4 linked regions of the Variovorax paradoxus genome follow. The protein of the gene in region 4 interacts with the protein of the main gene of each other region in a pairwise test. Links are inferred from orthologs where the notes say so. Each region holds a gene or a part of one and is shown on either strand. Other genes may lie near its edges.

Region 1 (4,410 bases), 1.5 Mb from region 4 along the record:
TGATGCTCTCGGCCGCGAGCGCGGTGAGCTGGGCCGCAAAGACCTTCCGGTTCACCGACGAGGCCGCGCTGCTCGAAGCGGCGGCGTCGGTGCCACTGGCGCAGCGCGAGCGCTGCCCGCTGTTCCTGCCGTACCTCTCAGGCGAGCGTTCGCCGCACAACAACCCCAATGCACAGGGCGTGCTGTTCGGGCTGACGCATGCACACGGTCCGGCGGAAATCGCATACGCCGTGGTCGAGGGCGTGAGCTTCGGGCTGCGCGATGGCTTCGACACCCTGCGGCTGCCGGTCGACATGCCGCTACGCGAAGTGGCGCTGGTGGGCGGTGGTGCGCGCAGCGTGTGGTGGGGCCAGTTGCTGGCTGACATCTTCCAGGTGCCGCTCACGCTCTATGCGGGGAGCGAGACGGGCGGGGCGCTGGGCGCGGCGCGACTGGCGTGGCTGGCCGATGGAGGCGCGGTGGCTGAGGTGTGCAAGCTGCCGCCGGTGCAGCAGCAGTTGATTCCGTCGACCGAAGGAGCCGCTGTGCATAGCGCGCGCCACACACGCTTTCAGGCGCTCTACACGGTGCTGCGAGACCAGTTTCAGTAACTGCAGTAGCTGCTGCAACAGGCAATAAAAAAGGGCCGCTTTCGCGGCCCTTCTTCTTTTGGTGAGCAGTGCTCAGCCGGGCATTACATGCCCATGCCGCCCATTCCGCCCATGCCGCCCATGTCGGGCATGCCGCCGCCGGCGCCAGACTCGTCCTTGGGCGCGTCAGCGACCATGGCTTCGGTCGTCAGCAGCAGCGAGGACACCGAAGCGGCGTTCTGCAGTGCAGTGCGCGTGACCTTCGTCGGGTCCAGGATGCCCAGCTCGAGCATGTCGCCGTACGTGTCGTTCGCAGCGTTGAAGCCGTAGTTGCCCTTGCCGGCCAACACAGCGTTCACCACCACCGAGGCTTCGCCGCCGGCGTTGTTCACGATTTCGCGCAGGGGAGCTTCGATGGCCTTGAGCACCAGCTTGATGCCGGCTTCCTGGTCAGCGTTGTCGCCCTTGACCGACTCGCCCACGGCTTGCTTGGCACGCAGCAGAGCCACGCCGCCGCCAGCCACGACGCCTTCTTCCACTGCAGCGCGGGTAGCGTGCAGGGCGTCTTCGACGCGAGCCTTCTTTTCCTTCATTTCGACTTCGGTGGCAGCGCCAACCTTGATCACTGCAACGCCGCCGGCCAGCTTGGCCACGCGCTCTTGCAGCTTTTCACGGTCGTAGTCGCTCGTGGCTTCTTCGATCTGCACGCGCACTTGCTTCACGCGGGCTTCGATGTCGCCAGCGGCACCGGCGCCGTCGATGATGATCGTGTTTTCCTTGCCCACTTCGATGCGCTTGGCTTGACCCAGGTCGGCCAGCGTCACCTTTTCGAGCGTCAGGCCCACTTCTTCAGCGATGACCTTGCCGCCCGTCAGGATGGCGATGTCTTCCAGCATGGCCTTGCGGCGGTCGCCGAAGCCAGGAGCCTTGACAGCCACGACCTTCAGGATGCCGCGGATCGTGTTCACGACCAGCGTAGCCAGGGCTTCGCCTTCGACTTCTTCGGCAATGATCAGCAGCGGACGGCCAGCCTTGGCGACTTGTTCCAGCGTGGGGAGCAGGTCGCGGATGTTGCTGATCTTCTTGTCGAACAGCAGCACGAAGGGGTTGTCGAGCAGCGCCGATTGCTTCTCGGGGTTGTTGATGAAGTAGGGCGACAGGTAGCCGCGGTCGAACTGCATGCCTTCGACGACGTCGAGTTCGCTGTCCAGCGACTTGCCGTCTTCCACGGTGATCACGCCTTCCTTGCCGACCTTGTCCATCGCGTCAGCGATGAGCTTGCCGATGGTTTCGTCGCTGTTGGCCGAGATCGAGCCGACTTGAGCGATTTCCTTCGACGTGGTGGTGGGCTTGGAAGCCTTCTTCAGCTCGGCGACCAGGGCCGTCACGGCCTTGTCGATGCCGCGCTTCAGGTCCATCGGGTTCATGCCGGCAGCCACCAGCTTGAAACCTTCGCGAACGATGGCTTGTGCCAGCACGGTCGCGGTGGTGGTGCCGTCACCGGCGTTGTCCGAAGTCTTGGAAGCCACTTCCTTCACGAGCTGGGCGCCCATGTTCTGCAGCTTGTCCTTGAGTTCGATTTCCTTGGCCACCGACACACCGTCCTTGGTGACGGTGGGGGCGCCGAACGAGCGCTCGAGCACCACGTTGCGGCCCTTGGGGCCCAGGGTCACCTTGACTGCGTTGGCCAGGATGTTCACACCCTCGACCATGCGTGCGCGGGCTTCACCGCCGAAGACTACGTCTTTTGCTGCCATGTTTGTTTACTCCAGAAATTGAATCTAATCAGTTGAGGACAGAGCAATCCGCGCTTCGCGCCGGCTTGGTCTGTCCCGCAAATCACTTGCCTTCGACGACCGCGAACAGGTCGTCTTCCTTCATGACGAGCAATTCGTCACCGCCGACCTTGACGGTCTGGCCGCTGTACTTGCCGAACAGGACGCGGTCGCCGACCTTGACGGTCAGTGCGGCCAGTTCGCCCTTGTCGTTGCGCTTGCCCGGGCCCACGGCCAGGACTTCACCCTGATCGGGCTTTTCAGCGGCTGCGTCGGGGATGACGATGCCGGAGGCGGTCTTGGTTTCGCTGTCAACACGCTTGACGATCACGCGATCGGCCAAAGGACGAAGTTTCATTGCATCTCCTGGATGTATGGATAAGAAACGGGTTTGTGGTCGGGTGCCGGACCGGAGGCCGGCAGCCCATCGACTGGAAGCGAGGGCTGTTAGCACTCATCAGCAGCGAGTGCTAATCATAAGGGCAATCGATGGGCTTTCAAGTGACAGGGGTTGCCGCAGGTGCTGTCGGTTCTCAGTTAACCCGGAACTGCACGACCGTACTTTTCCGAGAGGTTGCTGCTGCTGCAGGCTGCCGGGAGACGCTACTGAACGTTCATGAATGCGTCGGATCACCTAAATCCGGTTGAAATTCACCCGGGTAGATTTAGCATGGGGAGGTCGATGGACCTGCGGAAAGGTGGCCCCTGGGGTATGGGCGGAGCCAATACAGCCCTCATTCATCGTCGGTCGTTCAGGCTCGGGCCCAACTTCCGCTCAAGACGGTGGATTCAACCGGTCGTGACTGGCAGGGCTTCTTGCGTTACCACAACCTGGTCTGCAGCATGAGCCGCTGCGGCAACCTGTCGCCCGTAGAGGTCGAGCGACGTCATTTCCAGCAGCTCAAAAGTGTCCAGGGAAGCCGGGGCGATTCAGTCTATGTTCGCTGGCGCACCGTCTCATGCCAGAAATGCGCCTAGCCTGAGGGGCCTTCAAAGGATTCTCTATGAACCGTTCACTCCTGACTTTTGCGCTGCTCGGCGCGTTGAGCTTGGCCGCGTGCGATAGACCCACTGCCGTGGTCGCCGTTCCAGCGGCACCCGTGGCTGCGCCCGGACCCGCAGGCCCCCCCGGTGTAGCCGGTGCCCAAGGCGTCGATGGAAAAAAAGGGGAGGCTGGCAAGCCTAGCGAAAGCACTACTGTGATCGTCACACCCGCTCCGGAGACCCAGCCAGCGAAATAAAGCGCGACAGACTTTGCGGATGTCTGACGAATACTGAATCGCGAAAGCACACCACCAGTGATGTGCCTTCGCTCCGATCACGCCGGCGTCAGCGCACCGGATTCGCCATAACGCCGGAAGCCATGTCAGCGAAAAAGTTGAAGCCGATGGGTGGCCCTGAAGCTCCAGCACTCGTATCAATACACTGAGGTTCCGAACTCTCGGTGGCCTGGATGCCTCGCGCTTGCATACGTTGTGACTTCAGCCTCGTCCGAGCGACGCAGCAAGGCACATACGATCGGTCGTTCAGGAAGCGCTACCGCATGGTTGTCGATGTCAATGCGCAGCGTTTCGTCGAGAATTGGCGTCTCGTTGCTGGCCAGCCGGGCCTCGATCACCCATACAACCGCGTCACGAAGGATCTTCGGCATGCTGCGCCCGTTGAGGTAGGTACAAAGCAGAGACTCGGCGGTGAATTGGGAGGGAGTCATGGTGTCCTCCATATGGAAGGAGTTGGAACCGTGACACTACCGCTGGGAGGAAGTTTGGACCGTGCGATAGCACACAGACCGAACGCCAGAGCCACGCCATGATCTCGTTGACGGCCATCCAGCGCTGGTAGAGGTAGCTTAGGCGCCCGCCCATCCAAGGCGGAGCCTCGATGCTGGCGGGCTGTCACTGTCCAAATCCTGAACTTCCAACGTTTCAGTGCCCGCCTCAAGCGGGCATTTTTACGCCTGTTCCGCGCACAGCCGGTCGACGCAAGCCATTGCCCGCGTCTCTTCTGGACTTGCTCTTGAGGAAAGCGGCATTCCTTATGTGCGAAATCGCACAGACCAATTTCCT
Region 2 (4,522 bases), 2.0 Mb from region 4 along the record:
GTCCATGAAGTAGGTGGCCGGCAGCAGGTGGCCGATCACCCACACGGCAGTGGGCACGTTGCGCAGGTCGAAGAGGAAGCCCGACAGCATCATCGAGGGCATGAAGGTCGCGATCAGCGCCACCTGGCTCGCGAGAAACTGGTTGCGCGTGACCGACGAGATCACCAGGCCCAGGCTCACCGCCACGATCAGGTACAGCATCGAGCTGAACACCACCACCAGCAGCGAGCCGTACATGGGCACCGCGAAGAGGTAGCGCGCGGAGAGCAGGCACAGCGCAAGGCCCAGCATGCCGACCGCGAAGTACGGAATGATCTTGGCCAGCAGAATCTCGACGGGCCGCACGGGCGTGACGAACAGTGCCTCCAGCGTGCCGCGCTCCCACTCGCGCGCCATCACCAGCGCAGTGAGAAAGGCGCCGACCAGCGTCATGATGAGCACGATGAGTCCCGGCACCAGATACCAGGTGCTGGTGTTCGCGGCGTTGAACCACATGCGCTGCTCGACGGTGACGCTGCCGACGGGCGGGGCATCGGCGCCGGAGGCGTTGCCGCTCCTGTCCATCTGCCGAATTGCCGATTGCGCGAGGGCGCCTGTCACGTAGGCCTGGATGATGCTCGCGCGCCCCGCGTCGGAGCCGTGCACGATGAGCTGCACGCGCGCATTGCCGGCGGCGAGCGAGCGAGAGAAATCGGAAGGCACGCGCACGATGCCGTCGACCTTTCGTTCGCGCATCAGCTCTTCGGCGTCGTGCATCGAGCCCAGCAGCACCGGCGCGATGGTGGGCGAGAGCTGCAGGCCGGCGATGGCTTCGTGCGCGGTGGGCGAGGCGTCTTCCATCACCACCGCCACTGGCGCGTTCTTCACGTCGAGCGACATGCCGTAGCCGAAGATCAGGATCAGCACCATCGGCAGCAGGATGCCGATGGCCAGGTTGCTGCGGTCGCGCAGCAACTGGCGGAATTCCTTGCGCGTGAGGGAGATCAGGCGGGACCAGAAGCCGCTCATGCCGTTCATGCCGCCACCTCTTCCTTGCTCTTGTGCCGCGCCTTCTCGACGATGCCGATGAAGGCCTGCTCCATGTCGATGCGCCTGCCGCTGTCTTCCTCATCGCCAAGCGCCTGCGCGCGCACTTCCTGTGGCGTGCCGATGGCCAGCACCTTGCCCGCGTCCTGGATCACGATGCGGTCGCAGTATTCCGCCTCTTCCATGAAGTGCGTGGTGATGACGACCGTGGTGCCGCCTTCGGCCAGCGCCGTGATGCGTCGCCAGAATTCGCGGCGCGCGAGCGGGTCGGCGCCGCTGGTGGGTTCGTCGAGGAACAGGATCTCGGGCTCGTGCAGCAGGCCCGTGGCCATGGCCAGGCGCTGCTTGTAGCCGCCGGGCAACTGGCCGCTGGGCGAATCGAGCGAGTGGGCCAGGTCGAACTGGCGCAGCACCGTGTCCATGCGATCGCGCAGCTTTGCGCCGCGCAGGCCGTAGGCACCGCCGAAGAACGAGAGGTTCTCGCGCACCGTGAGGTTGCCGTAGAGCGCGAATTTCTGCGAGACATAGCCGATGCGCTGACGCGCCTGCGCGCGGGCATGCCGCAGATCGACGCCGGCCACGCGCAGCTGGCCTCCGCTGGCGGGCAGCAGGCCGCAGAGCATGCGGAAGGTGGTGGTCTTGCCCGCGCCGTTGGGCCCGAGCAGGCCGAAGATCTCGCCGCGCCGCACGGAGAAGCTGGTGCTGGCCACCGCCACGAAGTCGCCGAAGCGGCGAACGAGGTCCTTGACTTCGATGACCACTTCGCCGGGCTGGCCTGTGCTCGGTTGCGAAGTGGTCATGGCGGCTGCCGGGGTGGCGTCGGCGTTGGGCGATGGCTGCGCACGCAGCAGCGTCATGAAGCCGTCTTCGAGGCGCGGCGCGACTGGCTCGGTGTGTGCGCCCTCAAGCAATGCGTCGAGCCGCGCAGCGTCCGCCTCGTCGCGACGGATGAAGCGCACCTCGCCGCCTTGCGGCACCGCATCGATGATGTCCTGCCGCGCGTCGAGCAGCCGCGCCTGCAGCAACCGTGGTGGCTCACCGTCGGGCGGTGTTGCGATGAAGCAGAGGCCGTGTGCCCGGTCGCGCAGCTCGGCGGGCGCGCCCTGCGCCAGCAGCTTGCCGCCGTGCAGCACGAACACATGGCTGCAGCGCTCGGCCTCGTCGAGGTAGGCAGTGCTGACGATGACCGAGAGCTTTTCGTCGTCCACAAGCTGCTGCACGATCTGCCATAGCTCGCGGCGCGAGAGCGGGTCTACGCCCACGGTCGGCTCGTCGAGCAGCAGCAGGTCGGGCGAGCGCACCAGCGTGCAGGCCAGCCCGAGCTTCTGCTTCATGCCGCCAGAGAGCTTGCCGGCCGGGCGGTCGGTGAAGCGGCCGAGGTCGGTCATTTCCATCAGCCGCGCATAGCGTTCGCGCCGCTTGTCGCGGGGCACGCCGTGCAGGTCGGCGTAGAGGTCGAGGTTCTCTTGCACGCTCAGGTCGTCGTAGAGGCCGAAGCGCTGCGGCATGTAGCTGATGCGGTCCTGCACGGCCTGCGGATCGGCCGAGACGTCGATGCCGAGTACGCGAAGTTCGCCCGCGTCGGCGCGCATCAGGCCAGCCATGAGGCGCAGTAGCGTGGTCTTGCCGGCACCGTCTGGGCCGACCAGGGCGGTGAGCGTGCCGGTCGGCACTTCGAGCGATACGTCGTCGAGCGCGAGCACGGGCTCTTTCGACGCTTTCAGCAGGAAGCGCTTGTGCAGCGAGCGTCCGGCCACGGCCGGCCCGGTGGTGGTCATCAGGGCTTGCCGGTGGCGGGCGACAGCTGCAGCCGCACAGTGGCCGGCATGCCGAGCCGCAGCCGGTCTTGCGGGTCATCGACCATCACGCGAATTTCGTAGACGAGGCTGCTGCGCAGCTCCTCGGTCTGCACGGTCTTGGGCGTGAATTCAGCCACCGACGAGATGTAGCCGACCTTGCCCGCGATGGCTTCGCCGGGCTGGCTGTCGGTGCTTACGCGGGCCTCCTGCCCGGCGCGCACGCGGCCGAGGTCGGGCTCGGCCACATAGGCGCGCACCCACTTGGGATCGGTGATGGCGAGCGTGAAGGCCGGGCGCTGCGGCGAGGCCATGTCGCCTGGCTCGAGCAGGCGGGCGCGCACGACGGCGTCGATGGGCGCCTTGAGCTCGGCCTCGGTGAGCTGGTGGTTCATGAGCGCGAGCTCGGCGCGGGCCGATTCGAGCTGGGCTTGCGCCTGGCCGATGTCTTCCTTGCGCGGGCCGCTGACGACCAGTTGCTGCGCCTTGCGCGCGTTGTCGAGCTGCGCCAGCGCCACCTTGCGCCTGGCCTGTGCGCTGTCGAGGTCCTGCTGGCTCACGGCGCGGCCGGCCGTGGTGTTGCCGATGGCCTGCAGGCGAGCGAACTGCTGCTGTGCCAGATCGGCATCGGCCTGCGCGGCGGCTACCTGGGCCTTGGCCTGCGCCACTTCTTCGGGGCGGCTGCCGGTCTTCAGGCGCAGCAGGGCCTGTTCCTGCACGCCGATGCGTGCCTGCGACTGCGCCACGCGCAGTACCAGTGAGCGGGTGTCGAGCCGGCCGAGCACCTGCCCGGCGCGCACGCGGTCGCCTTCGCGCACCGCCAGCTCGGCCACGCGGTCGTTGGCATTGAAGGCCAGCGAGACCTGGCGCAGGTCGACGTTGCCGTACAGCACAAGCTGGTCGGAGGGCGTGGCGGAGTGGTGCGCGTACCACCAGCCGCCCACCGCCGCGACGATGGCCACGGCGGCGATGGCAATGAGGGGCTTCTTGTTCATGGCGTGTGTCCTGACTGGGCTGCGGCCCGGAAGTCGGCGCGATGATATCAAATTGAAATTTGAATTTGAAGTATTTTTTTGTTTGAGTTAGCCTCGGGGCATGGCAACCCGCACTCAGCGTACCGACGGCAACACCACGCGCCTGCACATCCTCGAAACCGCTGGCCGGCTGTTCGCGGCGCAAGGCTTCGCAGAAAGCACCAGCAAGGAAATCTGTACCCGCGCCGGCACCAACATGGCCGCCATCAACTACCACTTCGGCGGGCGCGACGGGCTCTACGAGGCGGTGCTGGTCGAGGCGCACAAGCAACTGGTGAGCCTCGACGAGCTGATGGCGCTGTCATTGGAGTCGACCGATCCGCGCCTGAAACTGCGCGCCTTTCTCACGCACATGCTCGAGATGAGCGCCCAGCCGAAGGCACCATGGGGGTTCCGCGTGGTGCTGCGCGAGGCGCTGTCGCCGTCGCCGGCCATGCCGGCGCTGATCCAGCGGGCTGTGCTGCCCAAGGCCAGGCTGATGCGCGGCATCGTCGGCGAGATCATGGGCCTGCCCGACGACCATCCCTCGGTGCAGCGCAGCCTGCTGCTCACGGTGCTGCCGTGCCTCGTGATGACGGTGGCGCCCAAGGACCTGAGCAGCAAGGTTCTGCCGGCCCTGAAGGACACGCAAGCCCTTGCCGAAGAAGTTGTGCGCTATGTGCTCGC
Region 3 (4,266 bases), 1.3 Mb from region 4 along the record:
GGCATCGGATGGCTGGTGGGCGGGGTGGCGGCGCTTGTGTTCGTGGGCGTAGGCATGGGGCTGCCCGGCGTCGCTGGCGCGCTGGCCGCTGCCTTGCTGAGCACCGTCGCCACGGTGATGCTGACCGGCGCCTTCCATGAAGACGGACTGGCCGACGTGGCCGATGGCCTGGGCGGTTCGGCCGACCGGGACCGGGCGCTGGAGATCATGAAGGACTCGCGCATCGGCGCCTTCGGTGCGATTGCGCTGGTGCTGGCGCTGGGCCTGAAGTGCGCGCTGCTCGCCGTGCTGGCCGGGCGTGGCCTGCAGACCGTGGCCATTGCCATCGTCGGCGCGCACGTGCTGTCGCGGCTGATGCCGCTGTTCCTGATCCGCTGGCTGCCGTATGTGGGCGATAGCGGGGCGAGCAAGGCAAAGCCGCTGGCGGATGCGATCAGCGGTGGTGCGCTGGTGACTGCGCTGGTGTGGACGGTTCCGGCGGTGGCGCTGCTGCTGTGTGCGCATGACGCGGCGCACGTTGGGGCGGCCGTGCTTGCGGCCGTTCTTGCCGCGGGCTGGATGGCGAGACTGTTTCTTCGGCGGCTGCAAGGCTTTACCGGCGATGGCTTGGGCGCGACCCAGCAGGTCTGCGAGTTGGCGATCTACCTCGCGCTGGCGTGGCGTGCATGAGCACGAGCCGAAACCTCTGGCTCCAGCGCCATGCGCCCGTGGTGGCCGAGGCTGGCCTTTGCTACGGCGCCACGGACCTCGAAGCCCATGCGGACGCCACGCTCGCCGCCGCGCAGCGCATCGCGCCTTTGCTGCCTGCGGACATCACGTTGATCAGCTCGCCGCTGCGGCGCTGCGCCAGACTGGCCGATGCCATCGCTGCATTGCGGCCCGATCTCCGGGTACAGCGCGACGCCCGGCTCGCTGAAATGAATTTCGGCGGCTGGGAAGGGCGGCCGTGGTCCGCCATTCCGCGCGAGGACTTCGAGGCCTGGACCGGTAACTTCGCCGACGCGCCCGCGGGCGGCCATGGCGAAAGCGTGCGCGCCTTCATGCAGCGCGTGGCCGCCGCGTACGACGAATGGCTGCTGAGCGAGGGCGACGCGCTGTGGGTCACGCACGCTGGCGTGCTGCGCGCGATGACGCTGCTGCACCGGGGTGTGCGCTGTCCCGCAGCTGCTGCCGATTGGCCTGCCGGCGAGATTGCATTCGGCAGCTGGCTGACTTTCGACAATTCGCCCGTCATCTGACAGGCGACCTGGTCAGTCAGCTCAGTTCTTCTGCCGCCACTGCTCGCGCCAGAGCTTTTCGAGCTGAGGGGCGAGCGCGGCGGGCGGCGAGCCCACGAGGCGGTTGCTGCCGTTGCGCTGCACCAGGCCGTAGATGCGGCCGGAGCCCTGGTCGTAGAGCGCGATCGCGTTGTTGTCGAAGCAGTCGTGCGGCTTGCAGAAGGCGTGCAGGAGGTAGCGCGTTCCCTCGACCGTCACCCATTGCGGCTCGGGCGCCGGGCCTTCGCGGCGCACCAGCCAGCGGTCGTTCTCGCGAGCGCCAAGGGCGGCGCGCCAGGCCTTCTGCATTGCCGGGCCTTGCGCCAGCGCTGCGGGGCTGCCTGTGGGCGGGGGAGGCACCTTGGCCTTGGGCTCGGTGGGCGGGGGCTCGGCCCGCGCGGCACCGTCGCAGCGCCAGTAGCGCTGTTTCATCAACTCGGGGCCCAGCTGGCCAGCGACTGGCTTGTCGGCGTCCAGCGTGATGTACTGGCCGCGCGCCGCGCGGTAGACGAGGAAGGTCATCGAGCCGGCCTTGCCCGCGTCGCTCATCAGCGCCACGTCGAAGCCTGCCGGCGGCGGGCTGTTGCCGAAGAAGCTGTGGGCCGTCTGTGGCTCGCGGGCGACCACGCGGCGCTTTCCGCTCTCTGCGATCAGCATGTCCTGGCGTACCTGCAGCGTCGGCGCCGCGGCGTCGGCGCAGTTCGTCGACCAGCGGCCGCCGTAGAGCGTCATGGCGTCGGGCGGCAGGCCTGCGGCCGGCTGCTGCGACCAGGCCGCGGCCGGGAGGAGGGCTGCCAGCAGGGCGGTGGCCAGCAGCGTCCGGGTGTCGTTCTTTCGTGTCGTCATTCTTCAGGCCGTTTTCGGGGAGGGCGTCTTTGGTTTATAGGCGCAGAAAGTGGACACCGCGCATTCCCAGCACCGCGGCTTGCGCGCCACGCAGATGTAGCGGCCATGCAGGATCAGCCAGTGGTGCGCATGCAGCCGGTACTCCGGCGGAACGCGCTTCTCGAGCTTGAGCTCCACTTCGAGCGGCGTCTTGCCGGGTGCGAGCCCGGTGCGGTTGCCGACGCGAAAGATGTGCGTGTCGACCGCGATCGTCGCTTCGCCGAAGGCCACGTTCAGCACCACGTTCGCGGTCTTGCGGCCGACGCCGGGCAGCGCCTCCAGCTCGGCGCGGGTGCGCGGCACCTCGCCGCCGTGCAGCTCCACCAGCATGCGGCAGGCCTCGATCAGGTGCTTGGCCTTGCTGCGGTACAGGCCGATGGTCTTGATGTATTCCTCCAGTCCCTCGACACCCAGGTCGAAGATGGCCTGCGGCGTGTTCGCCACCGGAAACAGCTTGCGGGTGGCCTTGTTCACGCCCACGTCGGTGGCCTGCGCCGAGAGCAGCACGGCGGCCAGCAGCTCGAAGGGGGTGTTGTATTCGAGCTCGGTCTCGGGTGTGGGGTTGGCCGCCTGCAGGGTGGCGAAGAAGAGGGGGATGTTGTCTTTTTTCATGGGGCTTCGTGAGGGCGGCTCGCGCAATATATCGTTGAAAGGCGATAGCCTTACGCAGCTTTATTGCCCGAGCTTTGGTGACAATGTCACCCAGAAAGTGAGACCGACCATGCAATTCGCCTCCCGCCTCGACAACGTCGAGACCTCCGCCATCCGCGAACTCTTCAAGCTGCTGGGCAAGCCCGGCATCATCAGCTTTGCGGGCGGCTTCCCCGACAGCGCCATGTTCGACGTCGAGGGCCTCAAGGAGGCGAGCAACAGGGCGCTCACCGAAGAACCCGGCGGCGCACTGCAATACGGCGCCACCGAAGGCTACGAGCCGCTGCGCACCCAGCTCAGTGCTTTCATGAAGACCAAGGGCGTCGACGTCGACCCCAGCGGCCTGATCGTCACCACCGGCAGCCAGCAGGCGCTGGACCTGCTGGGCAAGACCATGATCTCGCCCGGCGACAAGGTGATCGTCGAGGGCCCGACCTTCCTGGCGACCATCCAGTGCTTCCGCCTTTATGGCGCGCAGCTCATCAGTGCGCCCATCGACGCCAACGGCGTGAAGACCGACGAGCTGGAGACGCTCATTGCCGAGCACAAGCCCAAGTTCGTCTACCTGATCCCCACCTTCGGCAACCCCAGCGGCGCGATGCTGACGCTGGAGCGCCGCAAGAAGGTGCTCGAACTGGCCGTGAAGTACCAAACGCTGATCGTCGAGGACGACCCTTACGGCGACCTCTACTTCGGCGAAGCCCCACCGCCGTCGATCCTGGCGCTGAGCAAGGACGTGCCGGGCAGCCGCGAACTGCTGGCGCATTGCGGCAGCCTGAGCAAGGTTCTGAGCCCCGGCCTGCGCATCGGCTGGATGATTGCTCCGCCCGAACTGCTGGCCAAGGCGACGATGTGCAAGCAGTTCAGCGACGCGCACACGAGCACCTTCTCGCAGGCCACAGCGGCCCAGTACCTCAAGAGCGGCCGCATGCCCGCCACGCTGGCGCATGTGCGCGAGGTGTACGGCCAGCGCGCGCAGGCCATGGGCGCGGCACTGAAACGCGAGCTGGGCGATGCGGTGAGCTTCACGCAGCCCAACGGCGGCCTGTTCTTCTGGGCGCGCCTCACGGGCGCCAACGGCAAGCTGGCCGATGCGAACGAACTGGCCAAGCGCGCGATCGAGAAGCTCGTGGCCTTCGTGCCTGGCGCGCCGTTCTTTGCCGAGAAGCCCGATGTTGCGACGCTGCGTCTGAGCTTCGCGACGGCCGATGTGGCCAAGATCGAAGAGGGCGTGAAGCGCCTCGGTCAAGCGCTGTAAATCACGGCGATCGGTGCAGCCGGGGCGCCGCAAGCAGCTCCAGGTTGTCCGCAATGGCCGCATCCACGTTCGGATAGCGGCCTTTCATTTTCGAGAGCGTCATGATGGTCTGCAGCGCCTTCAGGTCCTTGACCGAGGGCGCGACCTTGATCTGCGCGATGGCGGCGGTGGGGTTGCCACCGTTGATCAATGCCATCACCTTGCTTGCCCAGTCGT
Region 4 (4,789 bases):
TGGGCCACGGGATCAGGCCCAGCGCCGCGCCGTCGGCGCCGCCCCCTGCCGGCGCCTTGGCCGCCGAGGCCTTGGTGCTGGCCTGGCCGCTCATCACGGCCTTGGTGAAGCTCTGGACGTCTTCCTGCGTGATGCGGCCCTTGGGACCGGAGCCCTTGACCTCTTCGAGCGGCACACCGAGTTCGCGGGCGAACTTGCGCACCGAGGGCGAGGCGTGCGGCAGGCCGGCGCTGGGCGCGACCGTCGGCTGGTGGGCCGGGGCGGCTGCAGCAGGCGCCGATGCGGCGGCGGCCGGTGCGCTGGCAGTTGCGGTTGCCGGGGCGGCGGCCGCAGCCTGTGCAGGCGCCGGGGCAGCAGCGCCCGCAGTACCTTCGAGCACGGCAATCAGGTCACCGATGTTGACCGTGTCGCCGACCTTGACCTTGAGTTCCTTGAGCACGCCGGCAGCCGACGACGGAATCTCCATCGAGGCTTTGTCCGACTCCACCGTGATCAGCGACTGCTCGACCTTGATCGCGTCGCCCGGCTTCACGAGCACTTCAATGACGGCGACGTCCTTGAAATCGCCGATGTCCGGCACCTTGATCTCGACCGGACCCGAGGCTGCCGGGGCGGCAGCAGGAGCTGCGGCGGCCGGCGCAGGCGCGGCGGCTGCGGGAGCCGCTGCAGGCGCAGGGGCCGGCGCTGCTGCAGCACCCGCTCCCTCGGCCTCGAGCACGAGCACCACCGAGCCCTCTTTCACCTTGCTGCCGACTTCGACCTTCAGTTCCTTGACCACACCGGCCGTGGACGACGGGATTTCCATCGATGCCTTGTCCGATTCGACTGTGATGAGCGACTGCTCGGCCTTGACCGTGTCGCCCACCTTCACGAGCACCTCGATCACCGCGACTTCATCGAAATCGCCGATGTCCGGCACCTTCACTTCCACTGCTGCCATATCGTTGTCTCCCGCCGTAAGGCGCCGTTCGTTCGTTGGTTGTTGATGTTCAAGCGTAAAGCGGGTTGACCTTGTCGACATTGATGCCGTACTTCTTGATCGCTTCCACCACCTTGGCCACCGGCACGGTGCCATCTTCGCTCAGCGCCTTGAGCGCGGCCACCACGATGTAGTGGCGGTTGATCTCGAAGTGCTCGCGCAGCTTGTTGCGGAAGTCGCTTCGGCCGAAGCCGTCGGTGCCGAGCACCTTGTAGGTGCGGCCCTTCGGGATGAAGGGGCGGATCTGCTCGGCATAGGCCTTCATGTAGTCGGTCGATGCGACCACCGGGCCGGCCGAGGCGCCGAGCTGCTCGGCCACGAAGGGCACGCGCGGCGTCTGGTCGGGGTGCAGCAGGTTCCAGCGGTCGGCGTCCTGGCCATCGCGGGTGAGCTCGTTGAAGCTCGGGCAGCTCCACACGGAAGCCGACACGCCCCAGTCCTTTTCGAGCAGCTCTTGCGCAGCGAAGCTTTCGCGCAGGATGGTGCCGCTGCCCAGCAGTTGCACCGTGGGTGCCTTGGCCTTGAGCGCGGGACCCTGCTTCGACAGGTACATGCCCTTGATGATCTGCTCTTCGGTGCCGGGCTGCAGGCCAGGCATCGCGTAGTTCTCGTTGAGCAGCGTCAGGTAGTAGTAGACGTTGTCCTGCTTCTCGACCATGCGCTTGAGGCCATGGTGCAGGATGACGCCGACTTCGTGCGCGAAGGTCGGGTCGTAGCTCACGCAGTTCGGGATGGTGTTGGCCAGGATGTGGCTGTGACCGTCTTCGTGCTGCAGGCCTTCGCCGTTCAGCGTGGTGCGCCCCGAGGTGCCGCCGAGCAGGAAGCCGCGCGCCTGCATGTCGCCGGCCGCCCAGGCCAGGTCGCCGATGCGCTGGAAGCCGAACATCGAGTAGTACACGTAGAACGGCACCATGATGCGGTTGTTCGTGCTGTACGACGTGGCTGCCGCGATCCAGCTCGACATGCCGCCGGCTTCGTTGATGCCTTCCTGCAGGATCTGGCCGGCCTTGTCTTCCTTGTAGTACATGACCTGGTCTTTATCGACCGGGGTGTACTGCTGACCGTGCGGGTTGTAGATGCCGATCTGGCGGAACAGGCCTTCCATGCCGAAGGTGCGCGCCTCGTCCACAAGAATGGGCACCACGCGCGGGCCCAGCGCCTTGTCGCGCAGCAATTGCGTGAGGAAGCGCACGTAGGCCTGCGTGGTCGAGATCTCGCGGCCCTCGGCTGTGGGCTCCATCACCGCCTTGAAGGTGTCGAGCGACGGCACCGTGAAGCTCTCGTCGGCCTTGACGCGGCGGTGCGGCAGGTAACCGCCCAGGGCCTTGCGGCGCTCGTGCAGGTAACGCATTTCCGGCGTGTCGTCGGCCGGCTTGTAGAACGGCAGCTCGGCAATCTGGCTGTCGGGAATCGGGATGTTGAAGCGGTCGCGGAAGGCCTTGATGTCGTCGTCGCTCAGCTTCTTGGTCTGGTGGACCGTGTTCTTGCCCTCGCCGATCTTGCCCATGCCGAAGCCCTTGACGGTCTTGACGAGCAGCACCGTGGGCTGGCCCGTGTGGTTCTGGGCGGAGTGGAAGGCGGCAAACACCTTCTGCGAGTCGTGACCGCCGCGTTGGAGGTTCCAGACCTCGTCGTCGGTCAGGTGCTCGACCATCTTCAGCGTGCGAGGGTCGCGGCCAAAGAAGTTCTTGCGGACGTAGGCGCCGTCATTGGCCTTGAACGACTGGTAGTCGCCGTCGTTGCACTCCATCATGATCTTGCGCAGCGCGCCGTCATGGTCCTTCTCGAGCAGGGCGTCCCAGCCCTTGCCCCAGATCAGCTTGACGACGTTCCAGTTGGCGCCGCGGAACTCGCCTTCGAGCTCCTGGATGATCTTGCCGTTGCCGCGCACCGGGCCGTCGAGACGCTGCAGGTTGCAGTTGATGACGAAGATCAGGTTGTCGAGGTTCTCGCGCGCTGCAAGGCCGATGGCGCCCAGCGATTCGACCTCGTCCATTTCACCGTCGCCGCAGAAAACCCAGACCTTGCGGTTCTCGGTGTTGGCGATGCCGCGTGCATGCAGGTACTTGAGGAAGCGCGCCTGGTAGATCGCCATCAGCGGGCCCAGGCCCATCGACACCGTGGGGAACTGCCAGAACTCCGGCATCAGCTTGGGATGCGGGTAGCTCGACAGGCCCTTGCCATCTACTTCCTGGCGGAAGTTGAGCAGTTGCTCTTCGGACAGGCGGCCTTCGAGGTAGGCGCGGGCATAGATGCCGGGCGAAACGTGGCCCTGGATGTAGAGCAGGTCGCCGCCGTGGTTTTCGCTCTCGGCGTGCCAGAAGTGGTTGAAGCCGGCGCCGAACATGCTTGCCAGCGACGCGAAGGAGCCGATGTGGCCGCCCAGGTCGCCGCCTTCGGCCGGATGGTGGCGGTTGGCCTTGACCACCATGGCCATGGCGTTCCAGCGCATGTAGGCGCGCAGGCGCTGTTCGATCTCGAGATTGCCGGGGCTGCGAGCCTCCTGCGAAGGCTCGATGGTGTTGACATAGCCGGTGTTGGCCGAGAACGGCATGTCGACCGTGTTCTGGCGGGCATGTTCGAGCAGCTGCTCGAGAAGGAAGTGGGCCCGCTCCGGACCCTCGCTCTGGATGACGGAGGACAGTGCATCCATCCATTCACGGGTTTCCTGGGCGTCCGCATCGTTTGCGGCCGAGCCGAACAGGTTCTCGGGATTTGCCGACATGCTTGTCTCTCCTTTTAGGGCTGTGGCGGTAATTTAGTGCGCTATGGGATCAGCGCGGCGGAGTTTCTCATAGAAACATTGAGATTTCAAATAGTGCGTGACGATTTCTTAATGTGATATTTATGACAGCACACTGATCGGGACGACAACCATCCCGCAACCACCACCAAGCCCATCCCACGGCAGCCCCACATCGCTTCCGGGAGGGGCTTCACCTAAACTCGGGTGATGCCTCTTTCCTCCCCGCTGGCCGTTGCCCGCAGTGCCTCGCCCCTGTCCTGGTGGCGCAGGTGGTGGCGCCGGCAGACGCCGGTGCTGCAGGACGCGGTCGCCATGCTCGCGCCGATGGCAGCCGTGCTGTTGTTTCTTGCCGCCATCGTTTCCGCCTTCTGGTACCTGCGCACTGAAGAAGTCGAGCGCGAGCAGGAGTCGGTACGCCGCGACGTCGAATACGCACAGCAGCGCATGCGGCTGCGGCTGCTGGAACGGCAAGAGCAGTTGATGCGCATCGCGCGCGATGCGTCGAACCGCGAGATCGACCCGGTCGAATTCACCAGTCGCGCCGAGTCCCTTGTGAGCCAGTTCCCTGAACTGCAGACCATCACCTGGATCGACGACCGCCGCCGCTTCAAGGCCGGCTATGCAGCACCCAGCGTGCACCCGGCTCAGCAGCACCTGATCGGCGACGTGCTGCGTCCCGGCGACATCGAGAGCAACTATGCGCTGGCGCGCGAGTTGCGCCAGCCGGTGTACTCGCAGCCCGTGGCCGGGGGCGATCCTGCGGCGATGCTGCAGTTGCACATTCCCCTTTTCGACCAGGGCCTGTTCGCAGGCGTGGTGCTGGGCGAGTTCTCGGTCGACGGGCTGCTGCGCTACGGCATGCCGTCCGAGGTTCAGGCGCGCTACGCGGTGTCGCTGCTCGACGCCAAGGGCCATGTGATCGCCGGCAATACCACCAACCTGAAAGACAGCGGCACGCGCCTGCTGCCCTGGAGCGAGCGAACCAACGAGTACGAAGTGCCGGTGTCGCCCGTGGGCAATGCGCTGGTGCTGCGGGCGCAGGCCTACCGCACCTCGCAGGGCGT

Evidence for each region.
Region 1: the proteins of aceE (region 4) and groL interact in binary tests that used the Escherichia coli proteins (3 or more experiments, as listed by UniProt). The link is inferred for Variovorax paradoxus from one-to-one orthologs.
Region 2: the proteins of aceE (region 4) and NWF24_RS09040 interact in binary tests that used the Escherichia coli proteins (3 or more experiments, as listed by UniProt). The link is inferred for Variovorax paradoxus from one-to-one orthologs.
Region 3: the proteins of aceE (region 4) and nth interact in binary tests that used the Escherichia coli proteins (3 or more experiments, as listed by UniProt). The link is inferred for Variovorax paradoxus from one-to-one orthologs.

The regions. Positions count from the first base shown.
Region 1 is NZ_CP102931.1:5,456,883-5,461,292, reverse strand. The notes cover bases 1-2,887. They hold groL (chaperonin GroEL), read right to left. Parts: upstream 2,327-2,887; coding sequence 674-2,326; downstream 1-673. Other genes in these bases: NWF24_RS25835 (co-chaperone GroES), read right to left, coding at 2,409-2,702; xylB (xylulokinase), read left to right, coding at 1-590. Also shown: NWF24_RS25830 (hypothetical protein), read right to left, coding at 3,762-4,055.
Region 2 is NZ_CP102931.1:1,941,649-1,946,170, forward strand. What follows is about bases 410-3,408. They hold NWF24_RS09040 (ATP-binding cassette domain-containing protein), read right to left. Parts: upstream 2,805-3,408; coding sequence 1,014-2,804; downstream 410-1,013. Other genes in these bases: NWF24_RS09035 (ABC transporter permease), read right to left, coding at 410-1,008; NWF24_RS09045 (HlyD family efflux transporter periplasmic adaptor subunit), read right to left, coding at 2,804-3,408. Also shown: more of NWF24_RS09035, read right to left, coding at 1-409; more of NWF24_RS09045, read right to left, coding at 3,409-3,817; NWF24_RS09050 (TetR/AcrR family transcriptional regulator), read left to right, coding at 3,918-4,522. UniProt on the Escherichia coli protein: Part of the ABC transporter complex YbhFSR that could be involved in efflux of cefoperazone. Probably responsible for energy coupling to the transport system.
Region 3 is NZ_CP102931.1:2,697,296-2,701,561, forward strand. Bases 930-3,672 are described here. They hold nth (endonuclease III), read right to left. Parts: upstream 2,754-3,672; coding sequence 2,106-2,753; downstream 930-2,105. Other genes in these bases: NWF24_RS12670 (histidine phosphatase family protein), read left to right, coding at 930-1,238; NWF24_RS12675 (inhibitor of vertebrate lysozyme family protein), read right to left, coding at 1,260-2,102; NWF24_RS12685 (aminotransferase-like domain-containing protein), read left to right, coding at 2,863-3,672. Also shown: NWF24_RS12665 (adenosylcobinamide-GDP ribazoletransferase), read left to right, coding at 1-669; more of NWF24_RS12670, read left to right, coding at 666-929; more of NWF24_RS12685, read left to right, coding at 3,673-4,050; NWF24_RS12690 (hypothetical protein), read right to left, coding at 4,052-4,266. UniProt on the Escherichia coli protein: DNA repair enzyme that has both DNA N-glycosylase activity and AP-lyase activity. The DNA N-glycosylase activity releases various damaged pyrimidines from DNA by cleaving the N-glycosidic bond, leaving an AP (apurinic/apyrimidinic) site.
Region 4 is NZ_CP102931.1:3,974,186-3,978,974, forward strand. What follows is about bases 790-4,055. They hold aceE (pyruvate dehydrogenase (acetyl-transferring), homodimeric type), read right to left. Parts: upstream 3,705-4,055; coding sequence 990-3,704; downstream 790-989. Other genes in these bases: aceF (dihydrolipoyllysine-residue acetyltransferase), read right to left, coding at 790-940; NWF24_RS18945 (PAS domain-containing sensor histidine kinase), read left to right, coding at 3,933-4,055. Outside these bases: more of aceF, read right to left, coding at 1-789; more of NWF24_RS18945, read left to right, coding at 4,056-4,789. UniProt on the Escherichia coli protein: Component of the pyruvate dehydrogenase (PDH) complex, that catalyzes the overall conversion of pyruvate to acetyl-CoA and CO(2).